4 regions of the Duganella rhizosphaerae genome follow, and region 2 is predicted to be linked to each of the others. Evidence: predicted binding sites of a transcription regulator. Region 2 holds the regulator's gene; each other region holds the start of a gene.
What was found. Region 2 encodes sigma-54, which starts transcription at its own class of promoters, with help from an activator protein. Its sites were predicted from a motif close to TGGCANGNAANCTGCTTT; they were not measured.
Positions count from the first base shown of each region.

Region 1 (3,488 bases), on a different contig from region 2:
CCGCTTTTAGAACTGGTACTGGGCGCTGGCGCCAATGAGCCAGTTGCGCCCAGGCGCCGCTTCGTAATAGCGTTTGTTGGTATCGCCAACGATCAGCGAACCGACATATTGCTTGTCCAGCAGGTTATTCAAGCGCACGAACTGTTTGAGACGCCAGCCGCGCCACTGCTGGCTGGCGTTGACGCGTGCATTGAGTACGCCATAGCCCGGCGCCGCCTTGTCGGCATTGGCGTCCTCCGCATAGATATTGCTGCTGGCGACAGCTTCCAGCGCCGCGCCGAAGCGGTTGTCACTGTCCTTCCACGCCAGCTCGCCGTAGGCATTGGCATTCGGGACGCCCGGCATCCGGCTGCCTTCCGCGACCGCGCCGAAGCCGCGATCGTAGACGGCGCGCAAACTGGTCAATGCCGCGCGCGCGCTCAGGCCATGGCTCCACGCGGTGTCGAACGACAGTTCCATCCCCTGGCGTAGCGTGCTGCCGGCATTGCGATAGCTGGTGCGGCCGCCGGAGCTGCTGTCGACCACCAGTTCGTCGCGCGTGCGGACCTGGAATATGGCGGCGTTGATGTGCGTGGAGTCGCCCAGCCGCGACTTGATACCGGTTTCAAGGTGGGTACTCCGGGACGGCTGCAGACGGAAGTTGAAGCCCGCGCCGGTGCCGGAGTAAAACAGTTCATTGAGTGTCGGCGTTTCGAAGCCGCGCGCGGCGCTGGCGTACACGTTCAGTGCCGGCGAAAGACGATACAGCAGGCCAAGCACCGGCGTGGTGTGGCTGTATTCGAGGCTGCCGCTGTCGTTGCCGTTGCTGAGGAAGCGGTCATCCACTGCGATTTTCACGCTGCTGTGACGCAGGCCTGCGCTCAGAATCCATGCGTCCGACTGCCATTCCGTTTGCGCATACGGATCGAGACTGGTGACCTTGTCGTTCTCGTCGCGGCGCAATGCTCCCTTCACGCCGAATTGGGCGCCGATAAAATTCTCGTAGCCCCGGCGGGTGTCGCTGGATCGGCCATATTCCAATCCGATGGTGGTACTGAGTTTGCCTCCCGCCAGCTCGCCCACGTGCAGCCAGTTCAGGTCCGCGCCGTGGAAGTCGCGGTCGAAATCGACCACGCCGCCGGAATGCGTGGCCGGCGCCTGGAAGGCCTTGGAAAACGCCTGGTACTGGATCACGTCGCGATTGCCGCCGTAGGCTGTCACGCGCAGGCGGTCGTCGCCGAAGTGCTGATCCCAGCTGGCCCCGATCTGCTGGTGGTCGATGCTCTTGCGGGTGTTGTAGCGGTCGGCCAGGGTGCGTCTAGGGTTCAGGGTATCGGTGGTGTCGATCTCGCCGGCGCGCGGGTTGCGCTGGTAGGTGGCCCAGGTTGTGCCCAGTGCGTCCTGGGTATCGTCCTGGCGCAGCGCGTTGGCGACGACGGTCAGGCTGGCGCCGGCCGTTGGCGCCAGCGTCAGCTTGGCGAAAGCCTGGTCGCGGGTGGCTGCGCTGTGGGCGCGGTAGCCGTCGGTTTCGAAGCGCGAAGCATCGAGCACATATCCGATGCCAGCCTGTTTTCCCTGCACATTCAGATCGGCTTTGCGGTTGCCGTAGCTGCCGGCGGTCAGCGTGGTCTCCACCGATGGCGGGCCTTCGCCGTCGCGCGTGAATATCTGGATCACGCCGCCGGAGTGGTTGCCGTAGATGGCGGAGAATGGGCCGCGCAGCACTTCGATGCGCTCGGCCATATCGAGGTTGAAGGTGGCGGCCTGGCCCTGGCCGTCCGGCATGCTGGCCGGGATGCCGTCTGCGACCAGGTGCACGCCACGCACGCCGAAGGCCGAGCGGGCGCCGAATCCGCGTGAGGAGATCTGCAGATCCTGCGCGTAATTCTGGCGGTTCTGCGCCACCAGGCCCGGGACGGCGGCCAGCGCTTCGCTGGCGTTCACACGGGCCTGGCTGTCGCGGATGCGGTCAGCGTCGATCACATCGACGGCGGCCAGCATATCGAACACGGTGTGTCCGACGCGGGTGGCGCTGACCACCACCACCTCCGCCGGCGGCGCGGCGTCGCCGGCCGCAATGGCTGCACCGCTCAGGGCGAACAGCGCCGCCACCGCGTTCAATGGAAAAAGGGCTTGCTTCATATTGTCTCCGTTTTGGTCTGGGTTATGCAGGACCAGTAAGCAATATACCTGCCATCCCGATCTTGCGGTGGCACGCCGATTGCAACGGTATTGGCATTTCCCTGAAAGGCGATATCCATGAATAGCTCTCGCATCCTGTTTTTCCTGGTCTTTTTGCTGTGCGGCCCGGCGATGGCCACCCCCTTTGCCTATGTACCGAACGAGAAGTCGGGCAGCATCAGCGTGATCGATACATCCACCGACGCCGTGGTGCGCGAGATCGCCGCCGGCAAACGGCCGCGCGGCATCGCCGCAGATCCAAGCGGTGCGCGTTTGTTCGTGACCGACGCCGCAAGCAATGCCTTGCTCGTTATCGATACCGCCAGCGGCGCCACGCTGCGCCGCATCACGCTGGGCAAATCGCCCGAAGGCGTGAACGGATCCGCGGATGGCCGTTATGTGGCGGTGGCGATCGAGGAGAGCAATAGTGTCACCCTGATCGACGGGGGCTCGGGGCAGGTGCTGGCGGATATCGCAGTGAAAGGGAAGAACCCAGAGCACGCGGTTTTCAGCCCGGACGGCCGCTGGCTGCTGGTCAGCGCAGAGGAGGCCGAGCAAGTCGATGTGATCGACGTTGCCACGCGACGCCAGATCGGCGCGGTGGCCGTGGGCCTGCGGCCGCGCGGTATGGGCTTCAGTCCCGATGGCGCCCGCGCCTATATCGCTTGCGAACTGGCTGGCGCAGTGTACGTGGTCGATATGGCGACGCTGGCCACGACGGCGCGAATACCGGCCGGGAAGAACGCCAACGGCATTGCCGTCCATCCCGGTGGCCGGCAGGTCTACGTGTCGAACGGTGCCGATGCCAACGTGATGGTGATCGATACCGCCACCAACGCCGTCAGCGCCACCATTGCAGTTGGCAAGCGACCCTGGAACATGGCGCTGACGCCGGACGGCGCCAAGCTGTATGTGGCCAACGGCCGCTCGAACAGCGTATCCGTGATCGACACCGCTGCGGCGGCCAAGCGGGCCGATATCGCCGTGGGCGAATTGCCATGGGGCGTGGTGATTCGCTGAAGAGCTGCTCCATTGGCAAACACCTGTTCCAAACCTGAACAGGTGTTACAGCCCAAGTACGGCTTCGCAGCGCCGTTTTCCCCTGTATTCCAGCGCCGCACCGGCGAAAACGAGCTGGCACGGTGCTTGCGGAAAGGAGAGGGCGCAGTACCCACCGCCGCGTTAAGCGGCCTCATAAAACCACAGCAGAAAGAGGACGACATGAATCTCGCAGACATCAGCAAATTGGGCGTTGCCAATCCATTCAAACAACGCTACGACAACTACATCGGCGGAAAATTCGTCGCCCCGGTCAAGGGCGAATACTT
Region 1 covers NZ_BPWK01000027.1:10,411-13,898, reverse strand. The annotation lists gene RUGAMON1_RS31785 (TonB-dependent receptor) at 1-10, shown strand, start outside; gene RUGAMON1_RS31780 (TonB-dependent receptor family protein) at 7-2,121, opposite strand; gene RUGAMON1_RS31775 (beta-propeller fold lactonase family protein) at 2,239-3,180, shown strand; gene adh (aldehyde dehydrogenase) at 3,382-3,488, shown strand, end outside.
Region 1: the regulator sigma-54 is predicted to act here: its motif matches at 2,190-2,207, upstream of RUGAMON1_RS31775 (beta-propeller fold lactonase family protein).

Region 2 (3,488 bases):
AAAAGGGCGCCTCTGCGCCCCTAGTTTGATGGTGCCGGGGCCGTTGTTATAGGGCGGCGGCAGCGGGTTCGTAGCTATCCGGGAGATGCTTGATCGCATCGTGGCCGTGCTCTTGGACCTTGGCTTTGTATTTCATGACCTGCCGATCCAGCTTGTCGATCAAGGTATCGATGGCGGCGTACAGGTCCTGCGACAGGCTTTCCACGTAGACGGTCTTGCCCGACATGCGCAGGTTGATTTCAGCCTTCTGGCGTTTCTCTTTCTCTTTGAGGTTATCTACAGTCAGGATGACAGCAATATCAATCACTTGATCAAAGTGGCGGGTGACGCGTTCCAGCTTGTTCTGCACGTATTCACGGATGGCCGAGGTCACTTCGAGATGATGTCCACTGATGGTGAGATTCATACACACTCCTAAAGATAATGTCGCTTCTTACGGTTAGTGCGGAGCCCATTACTGCCGGGCGCGCAGGAACCAAGTAACTACAAAGATTTACGGAGACTGACTGGCGGGATCTTCAACGCTTCGCGATATTTGGCAACAGTGCGTCGCGCAATCACCATGCCTTGTTCTCCCAGCATGTCCGCAATCTTACTGTCGGATAAAGGATTTTTCGGGTCTTCTGCTCCTGTCAATTGCACGATGAGTGCGCGTATCGCCGTCGAACTTGCTTCCCCCCCCGCTTCGGTGGCGACATGGCTACCAAAGAAATATTTCAACTCAAACATACCGTGCGGGGTCAGCATATATTTTTGAGTTGTTACACGAGAAATAGTGCTCTCGTGTAGTCCCAGTGTATCAGCAATTTCGCGAAGCACAAGGGGGCGCATGGCAACCGCGCCATGGGAGAAAAAGTTCTTTTGTCGTTCTACTATCGCTTGTGCAACGCGCAAAATCGTGTCGAAACGCTGGCGCATATTCTTGATCAGCCACTTCGCTTCCTGCAGCTGCGCGCCCATCGCGCCCTCGCCTTTTCCCTGCTTGAGCAGGTTGGCGTACATGGCGTTCACGCGCAGGCGCGGCATGACGTCGTTGTTCAGGCTCACTTGCCAGCCGTTGCGCGCTTTTTTGACGATCACGTCCGGCACCACGTAGTCCGACACGTCCGACGCGAACGCCGAACCCGGATGCGGATTGCACTGGCGGATGACGGTTTGTGCTTCGCGCAAATCCTCGTCGTCGCACAGCAGCGCCTTCTTCAATTTGTTGAAATCGCGCTGGGCAAACCAGGTCAAATGATTTTCAACGATGGCCAGCGCCATGCGCCGCGTCACCATCGGTATGCCCGGCAGGCGCTTGATCTGCAGCGCCAGGCATTCGGACGCGTTGCGCGCGCCGACGCCCATCGGGTCGAAGCTTTGCAGCATCGACAAGGCGGTCTGCAATTCGTCGATCTCCAACTCCAGCTCTTCCGGCAGGCGGGCCAGGATTTCTTCCAGCGATTCTTCGAGGTAGCCGTTCTCGTCCAGCGCGTCGATGATCAGCTCGACCAGCGCGCGGTCGCGCATCTCCAGCACCGTGACCCGCATCTGCTCCATCAGGTGCTCGCGCAGCGTGCAGTGGCTGGCCTCCAGTTGCGGACGCGAGTCCTCGTCGTCGGGCGCCTTGCTGCGGCCGGCGTCGCTCCAGTCGACGTCGGCGTCGCTGCTGGTGCTTTCGGTGTCGGCGGCCGGGCCGTCGTAGTTGTCGGCGTCGGCGGCCGGCGCCTCTTGCGCGTTGGGCGGGCCTTCGGGCGGCGCGTCGCCGACCGGGGCTTGCTGGCTGATGGCGCCGTCCGACAGCAGCCGCAGCGAGCGGTCCAGCGGGTCGTCGAGGCGCTCCAGCAGCGGATTATCGGTCAGCAGCTGTTCCAGTTCCTGGTGCAGCTCCAGCGTCGACAGTTGCAGCAGCCGGATCGACTGCTGCAATTGCGGTGTCAGCGCGAGGTGCTGCGACGTGCGCAGTTGCAAAGACTGTTTCATGGGTTTTACATACGGAAGTGTTCACCCAGGTACACGCGACGCACCGATTCGTTGGCGATGATGTCGTCTGGCCGGCCTGAAGCCAATACCGTGCCCTGGTTGATGATATATGCGCGGTCGCAGATGCCCAGCGTCTCGCGCACATTGTGATCGGTAATGAGGACGCCGATGCCGCGTTCCTTGAGGAAGCGCACGATGCGCTGGATCTCAATCACGGCAATCGGGTCGACCCCGGCGAATGGTTCGTCGAGCAGCACGAAGCGCGGGTTGGTCGCCAGTGCGCGCGCGATCTCCACGCGGCGGCGCTCGCCGCCGGACAGCGACAGCGCCTGGTTCTCGCGCAGCTTTTCGATCTGCAAATCGGCCAGCAGGGTATTGAGCCGTTCATCAATGGCAGCCTTGGATAAAGGCTTGCCGTCCACTTTCTGGATTTCGAGGACGGCGCGGATATTTTCTTCCACCGTCAGCTTGCGGAACACCGACGCTTCCTGCGGCAGGTAGGACAAGCCGAGCGAGGCGCGGCGGTGGATCGGCAGCGACGAGATGTCGGTGCCGCTGATATCGATGCTGCCGGCGTCCGACGGCACCAGGCCGACGATCATGTAGAACGAGGTGGTCTTGCCGGCGCCGTTGGGGCCGAGCAGGCCCACCACTTCGCCGCATTCGACTTGCAGGGACACGTCATGCACGACCTGGCGCTTGCCGTAAGTCTTTTGCAGGCCTTTGACGATCAGGGTGCTACCGCAGGAAGGTTCCATGCTTATTTCCCCGGCGTCGGCACAGGCGCCGGCGTTGCGGCCGGCACCGCCAGCTTGCTCGACGGCTGCAGCACCATGGTGCCGCGTCCGCCGCCCGGCTTGCTGTCGCCGGTGGGGGTGTTCTTGACCTCGAACACTTCCTTGCGGCTGTCGTAGGAAATGAATTCGCTGTCGACCTGGCTGCTCGGCTTGCTGCCTTCCAGGCGCTTGACCTGGGCCTTGGCGAACAGCTTGACCAGCTCGGTCTTGTTGTCGTATTCGATACGGTCGGCCTGGCCTTCGACCCATTGGTCGCCGGCGCCGTCGAGCTTCTGGCGGAAGGTGGCCTGCACGCCGGCGCCGCCGGTCAGCACCACGTACTGGTAGCCCTGCGGATCTTCGGTCACCACCGCCTTGGGCGATTTCATCAGCAGCGTGCCGCGCGTCAGCACGACGTTGCCGATGAAAGTCTTGATCTGCTTGACGTCGTCGGCGTCGGCCTGATCGAAGGAGATCTGGGTCGGCTTGCTGGAGTCGGCCTTTTCGGCGTGCGCCGGGGCGATCGCCGCGACCACGGCCAGCAGCATCGCCGCCGGCAGCATCACGCGTTTCATTACCATGTGTTTCATTTTCATTTCCTCATTTTGCCGCGTGCGGCGGCATCGTAATCGTTCCGCGGCCGCCCAGTTGCACCTGCAGCGTCGCGTTGTTGGCCTTCATGCCGTTGCCGTTGGCGACGGCGGTGCCCAGATGCAGTTCGACCGGGGCCTCGGTTTCCATCCGTTGCTC
Region 2 covers NZ_BPWK01000016.1:85,223-88,710, forward strand. The annotation lists gene hpf (ribosome hibernation-promoting factor, HPF/YfiA family) at 47-406, opposite strand; gene RUGAMON1_RS26835 (RNA polymerase factor sigma-54) at 484-1,962, opposite strand; gene lptB (LPS export ABC transporter ATP-binding protein) at 1,968-2,720, opposite strand; gene lptA (lipopolysaccharide transport periplasmic protein LptA) at 2,723-3,328, opposite strand; gene lptC (LPS export ABC transporter periplasmic protein LptC) at 3,339-3,488, opposite strand, start outside.

Region 3 (3,488 bases), on a different contig from region 2:
TTCGTCGCAGGGAACACCTTCAACGGCATCGTCGATATGCCGCCATCGCTGGCGCCAACCCTGTTCAAGCTGGACCTGATGGGCGCGATCTCGGTCGGCCTGCTGAACGTGGTGCTGGTGTTCTTCCTGGTCGAACTGTTCGACGCCACCGGTACGCTGATGGGCGTGGCCAACCGCGCCGGCCTGCTGGTCAATGGCAAGATGGAACGCCTGAACAAGGCGCTGCTGGCCGACAGCTGCGCCATCGTCACCGGTTCGCTGCTGGGCACCTCCAGCACCACCGCCTACATCGAAAGCGCCGCCGGCGTGCAGGCGGGCGGCCGTACCGGCCTGACCGCCGTCGCCGTCGGCGTGCTGTTCCTGGCCTGCCTGTTCATCTCGCCGCTGGCCGGCGTTGTGCCTAGCTACGCCACGGCGCCTGCGCTACTCTACGTTTCCTGCCTCATGCTGCGCGAACTGGTCGACATCGACTGGTCCGACACCACCGAAAGCGTGCCAGCCGCCATCGCGGCGCTGACCATGCCGTTCACGTACTCGATCGCACTTGGCGTGGCGTTCGGCTTCATCTCCTATGCGGTGCTGAAGCTGTTGACCGGCCGTGTGCGCGAAGTGCGTCCAGTGATCTGGGCGATCGCTTGCGTGTTCACCTTCAAGTTCGTCTACCTCGGCGCAGGCTGAGGAACTAACCCCAACGACTGCCTCCTCACCGGCGTGCCTTGACGGCGCCGGCGGGGACAGTCACGTCCTAAAATATGGAAAACTAAAATGAAAACGAGACAAATTCCACAACTGCTGTGCATCGCCTTTTTGAGCCTGGCCGGTTCGGTCCACGCCGCCGACTGGAGCGACACCTCGGTCAGCTGGCGCTACGGCAACGACTATCGCGAGCCGTTCAATCCCAACGATATTTCCAAGAACATCCTGGCGCTGACCCACGTCAGCGGCTACAAGTACGGCACCAACTTCTTCAACGCCGACTTCCTGATGTCGGACAAAAACGATCCGGCCTCGCTGACGCAGAAGTCCGGCGCCAACGAAGCCTACATCCTGTACCGCAACACGGTCGACCTGAGCAAGGTGACCGGCCAGGAATACAAGTTCGGCCCGGTGCGCGGCCTGGGCATCACCGCCGGTTTCGACGTCAACACCAAGAATGACGTGGGCTACAACTCGCGCAAGCGCATGTTCGTGCTGGGACCGACTTTTATGTGGAACGTGCCGGCCGGTCACTTCAACACCAGCCTGCTGTTGCTCAACGAGAGCAACGCGCCGAGCGGCGCCTTCCCGCCGATCTCCACCGTCACTGGGCGCTATACCTACAAGACGCATGCGATGCTGTCGTCGGACTGGGGCATCCCGCTGGGTTCGCTGTGGGCCTTCGAGGGCTATGCGAACTTTATCGCGTCGAAGGGCAAGGACGAAACGGGCAACGATACCGGCGCCGAGACCAATATCGACATGCAGCTGATGTTTGATGCGGGCGCGGCGATGGGCCACGCGAAGAACACCTTCCGCGTCGGCGTCGAGTATCAGTACTGGCGCAACAAGTTCGGCAACACCTCGGCCACCACCGGCGGCCAGGGCTATGTCGCCAAGACGCCGATGATACGGGCTGAGTACCACTTCTAAGCGGCTGCGGCCGGGCAATTGAAGGGCAGCCGAGGCTGCCCTTTTTCTTTTTTGATGGCTCCTGTCTTAGTGTCGGCTGCACTTACAGTACGCCGTTGCCGCGCTGGCGATGTGAGCCGGCCAGCCGTGGCAAATGCAACTGGAATCGAATTTGCTTCTTCTGCGGGGCAGCACACACAACCAAGGAGACAGCCATGAAGCATTCACCAACAAACGTATTTTCCCTGAGGCGCGGCGCGGTGCGCGGCGCTTTCCTGCTGGCGCTGGCCGGTATCGGTCTTGCCTGCGCGGCGCAGGCGGCGCCGACCCATGTGAGCGACGGGCTGTTCGGCCCGGCCGAGTGGACGGTCTCGGCGACGAACGGCGCGCCGGCCAGGCCCACCGTGAGCTCCGCCAGCTTCAACGTCGGCGCGCCGGGCGGCACCCGCTTTTACGTGGAGCAGTCGACCGCCGGTGCGCCGGTGTCGACGCTCGGACACACGCTCAATCTGATGTACGACCTGGGCAGCTTCACGTCCACCGGGACGGCCGGCCTGTTCATGGACGTGTTTTTCCAGAACGGCAGCACCGACTATGTCGTGCATATCAGCGACAGCGGCATCCAGTCGTTTGAAAAGAGTCACGATGTGCGCTCGCCGGTCGATGCGGCGGGAGGTTTTGACTTGAGTTCGCCGGTATGGTCCGCGCTCGATGCCGGCGACCTGGCGCTGGCGAAGTTCCATGCCGGCGCCAGCGTCGGCCCCAGTCCGAACTATGCCAGTCCGCACCTGATCTTCGAATTTGACCTGTCCGTGGACACCAGCGGCAGCGCCACGCCCCTGGCGCCACCGCCGGCGGATGGACTGTACAGTCGTGAGTCATCGTTCTGGTCCGGCTCACTGGGTGGCGTGGGGCGTCCGACCATCGTGGTAGGCTCGGCGGTCTTCAGCCTTAACGGCAACGGCACGACGGCGGTGAGTCCAGTGCTGGGACCTGGCGGTTTGCCTGTACTGCAAGCGATACCGGAGCCGGCTACGTTGTTGTTGCTGGGTGCAGGACTGTTGGGTATGGTTGGCGTCAGCCGTCGTCGTCATTGACGTGGCGTATGCCGGCGATCAATCGTCGGCTCAGGCGGCGTCCTGCACAGGGCCTGCCAGCACGTAGCGGTTCTTGCCGTGCCGCTTGGCGAGATACAGCGCCTCGTCGGCGCGCTTGTAGCTGACCGACAGGTCGCTGTCCTTGTCGAATTCCGCGATGCCGATGCTGACCGTGCGCGGCGGATGTGTCGCCGCGCGCACGCCGTCCAGCAGCGTGGTGGCAAAATCCAGCGCGTCCGCGGACTCGCCCTGGAACAGCACACCGAATTCCTCGCCGCCCAGCCGGCCGCACAGGTGACCCACGCCCAGCTTGGCGATCACATGCGCCGTGTGGATCAGTACTTCGTCGCCGGCGTCGTGGCCCAGCGTGTCGTTGATCTGCTTGAAGTCGTCGATGTCTATCATCAGGAAAAACAGCGGCGTCTGCGAGGACAGCAATTGCATGCGGCGAACTTCCAGCGTGAACTTGCGGCGATTGTTCAAGCCGGTGACCAGGTCCTTGAACGCCATCTCCGCCAGTTCCCGTCGAGCACGGTGGCTGCGCACCCGCAGGTTCAGAAAATAGGCATGCAAGTAGATCGCCATGGCGAAGCTGCTGCCCATGACCAGCAACGCGAGATTGAAGGTGATCTGTCCCGGCTGCGCAGGGAAATTGCCCACCGTGAGTATCAGCCACACGGCGACGGCGGCGCTGATGTAATTGATCATGCCGCCGAAAATGGGCGCGGCCGACAGCGTCAGCACGGTGCCGACCGGCAGCACCCAGAAGGTCGGGTCGGGACA
Region 3 covers NZ_BPWK01000008.1:142,309-145,796, forward strand. The annotation lists gene RUGAMON1_RS18500 (NCS2 family permease) at 1-678, shown strand, start outside; gene RUGAMON1_RS18505 (outer envelope protein) at 766-1,629, shown strand; gene RUGAMON1_RS18510 (PEP-CTERM sorting domain-containing protein) at 1,824-2,705, shown strand; gene RUGAMON1_RS18515 (GGDEF domain-containing protein) at 2,736-3,488, opposite strand, start outside.
Region 3: the regulator sigma-54 is predicted to act here: its motif matches at 1,770-1,787, upstream of RUGAMON1_RS18510 (PEP-CTERM sorting domain-containing protein).

Region 4 (3,488 bases), on a different contig from region 2:
CAGGTGATCTACACCCAGGCCTTGCTCGACTTCCAGGAGGCGAAATATCCGGCGGCGCGCGATTCGCTGCAACTGATCTTGAGGGTGTTACCCGATCACATGCCTAGCTTGCTCCTGATGGGGTCGGTGCAAATGGCCATGGGCTCGTATCTGGAAGCCGAGCTCACGCTGCGCAAATTTCTCGACGCAAATCCGCACCATGCCTACGCCAGCAAGCGCCTGGCCGGCATCCTTTTGAAGAGCGGCAAGACCGACGACGCCATCGCCGTACTGGAGCCGGTGTTGGACGCGTATCCCAAGGACGTGGAACTGCTGGCCCTGGCGGGACAGGCGCAGATACAGGGCCGGCATTTCGCCAAGGCGGCGGAATATTTCCAGGCAGCCAGCGACCTGGCGCCGCAGACCGCCAGCTTGCATACCTCGCTGGGGCTGAGCCGGCTGGGCGCCGGCGAATCGGCGCGCGCGGTGGCGGAACTGGAACAGGCGACCTCCCTGGATGACAAGAACGGCAAGGCCGGCATCCTGCTGGCGATGACCCACTTGCGCAACCAGGAATACGACAAGGCGCTGCTGGCGGTGGCGGCCATGGAGAAAAAAGACGGCAAAAATCCCCTGGTGCAAAACCTCAAAGGCGGCATCCTGCTGTCCAAGCACGACCTGGCCGGCGCGCGCGCCGGCTTCGAACAGGCGCTGGCGCTGGACCCGGCCTACCTGCCGGCCCTCGACAATCTGGCACAAATGGACCTGATGGAGAAAAAACCCGAACGGGCGCGTCAGCGTTACGAAGCGGCGCTCGCCAAGGACAAGAAAAACGTCGGCCTGGCGACTAGCCTGGCCAAACTGGCCCTGACACAAAATAACACGGCGGAAGCGTTACGCTGGCTGGAACGCGCCACCACCGACCATCCCGAGGCCTTGACCCCGGCCTTGCAGTTGGCGACGCTTTACCTGCGCACCGGCGCCAGGGAAAAATCGCTGAAGCTGGCGCAGGCCATCCAGACCAGCCATCCCGCCGATCCCGACGCGCTGGCGCTGCTGGCGCAGGTCCAGGCTGCGAACGGCAACCAGGAAGCCGCGCTGGAAAACTATACCAAGCTGGCCGCATCGCAACCGGCGTCGGCCGCGGTGCAACTGCGCATCGCCTATGCCCAGGTCGCGCTCAAGGACAATGACGGCGCCCTCGATTCAGTCAAGAAAGCCCTGCGCTTGAAGGAAGACTGGTTCGAAGCCCAGGTCCTGGCGACGACCTTGCTGGTGGATGGCAAAAACTACGCGGAAGCGCTGGCCACCGCTCAAACCGTGCAACGCCAGCGGCCCGAGCTGCCGGCGGGGCTGACGCTGGAGGGCGATATCTGGATGGCCCAGCACAAACCGCAAGAGGCGCTGCGCGCCTACGAGCGGGCATTCAAGATGAGCCAGGTGCCGCCGCTGGCGATCAAGATCCACCAGGCCCTGCTGCTGGCGGGCAAAACCAGGGAAGCGAGCCTGCATGCCGCCCAGTGGCTGCAACAACACCCAAGCGAACCCGTCTTCCGGTTCTACCAGGCCAGTGCCGATCTGGCGGCAGGGCGATACAAGCCGGCGATCAGCTCATTCGAGGCCATTGTCCGGCAAGACCCGAAAAATGCCGTGGCGCTCAACAACCTGGCCTGGGCCTACCAGCAGGACAAGGACCAACGCGCCCTGGCGACCGCCGAACGGGCTTACCAGCTGGCCGGCGCCAATTCCGGCGTCCTCGATACCCTGGGCTGGATCCTGCTGGAGAAAGGCGAAACGGGCCGCGCCCTGCCCTTGCTGCAACAAGCCAAGACCCTGACGCCAGACGTGCCCGACATCGGCTACCACCTCGGCATGGCGCTGATGAAGTCCGGCGACAAACGCGCCGCGCGGCGCCAGTTCGAACAACTGCTGGCCGCTAACAAAGACTTCCCGCAACGCGCCGAGGTGAAGGCGATGCTGGAGTCCTTGTAGGCGTGAGCCGCGTCGCAAGACTGTCGATTTTCTTTACATGCTTTCTCATCGCGCCGGGATATTTTTAAAAAATACTTTAAAAACAATCACTTGGAAGGACCTTCAAGCATGGCTTGGCATTTGCTTAGTAGTGGGTAGCCGACTGACTCCAACTGGTCGGCAAGGTATTGAAACCCCACCCTAGCGTAGCGATACTCCAATCATCAAGGAAGGAAACAAAATGAAAAAATCAAGCATACTAGGCGCTCTGCTGGGAGCGCTATTTGCTGCCGGCGCAGCCCAGGCGACCACGCTGAACACCACCAGCGCCGCCAACGTGATCTTTGCAGGCAACCCAGGTGAACCGGCCGCCCCTTCGGCCTTGGGCGGCGACGGCATCCTCCAGAACTTCACCGGCATCGACTGGCACCAGAACGGCGCGGGCCTGGTTCAGGGCTTTAACCTGACCCCCGCCAACAACACCGGCGATTTCGTCGATTTCACCCTGACGTATCAAGCCTTCGCCGCCGTCATCAACACCACGTCGCCAACGCCGGACCTGCGTGTCGCCCCACCCGGCCCCGCAGTCGGCACCTACGAGCTGACGACGGTCGCCACCCTGCACGAACGGGGAACTTGCCTCAACGCAGGTTGCTCCACGGTGGCGATCACCTTCACGCCCGCCACCAGCAGCAGCTGGTCGATTTATTTCGATAAAGCGCCCAATGCCAATCAAGCGGCCGGCACCGGCTTCACCGATGGTGCGCTGATGCTTTCCGGCAGCTGGGATTCGGAACTGTCGACCTTCCTGGCTACCGGCACCTCCGGCACGCCCGGCGCCACCGGTGTAGGCTCGGCGACCTTGATCGGCACCGTGTTGTTCACCAACGCGGCCTTCGTCTCGCCGGCCCTGGCCGGTACCCGGTTCGACACCACGCTCAACTTCCCCGGCCCCGCCGCGCCTGACTTCACGCGCCCGCTGCTGGTCAATGGCATCGCCACCGGTCCCAACACGGACACGCAATTCGTGTTGAATATCGATGGCGCCCAGCAGTTCACCCCCGTACCTGAGCCAGCCACCCTGGCGCTGGTTGCCGCAGGCATCTTCGGGATGGGTTCGCTGGGCCGTCGCCGCGAGCAGAAGAAATAGTCGGTCGTCAGGGCTAGCAATCGATACAGGCCGGCGCTTCAGGGCGCCGGCCTTTTTTCATTGCCCGGTTTTATTTCAAGCGGCGTGCCGGGCTGCCGCCCCACACTTCGCCGCTGCCGATGCGCGTGCCTTTGGCCACCAGCGAATTGGCCGCCACGATCGCGTTATCGCCTATCGTCACGCCGGACAACACCACCGCATGGGCGCCTATCGTCACATGGTCGCCTATCGTGATGAAATAGTGGCCCAAGGTGTCGCCCTCGATCACATGCGGCACCAGCAAGGCCGTTTCGCCGACCACGCTGTTGGCGCCTATCGTCACGAACGATGGATCGTAAATAATGCCCGAGCTGTAGGTATTGGCGCCCAGGCGGGCGCCCAGCGCAAG
Region 4 covers NZ_BPWK01000012.1:87,811-91,298, forward strand. The annotation lists gene prsT (XrtA/PEP-CTERM system TPR-repeat protein PrsT) at 1-1,971, shown strand, start outside; gene pepA (flocculation-associated PEP-CTERM protein PepA) at 2,192-3,100, shown strand; gene RUGAMON1_RS23010 (acyltransferase) at 3,171-3,488, opposite strand, start outside.
Region 4: the regulator sigma-54 is predicted to act here: its motif matches at 2,081-2,098, upstream of pepA (flocculation-associated PEP-CTERM protein PepA).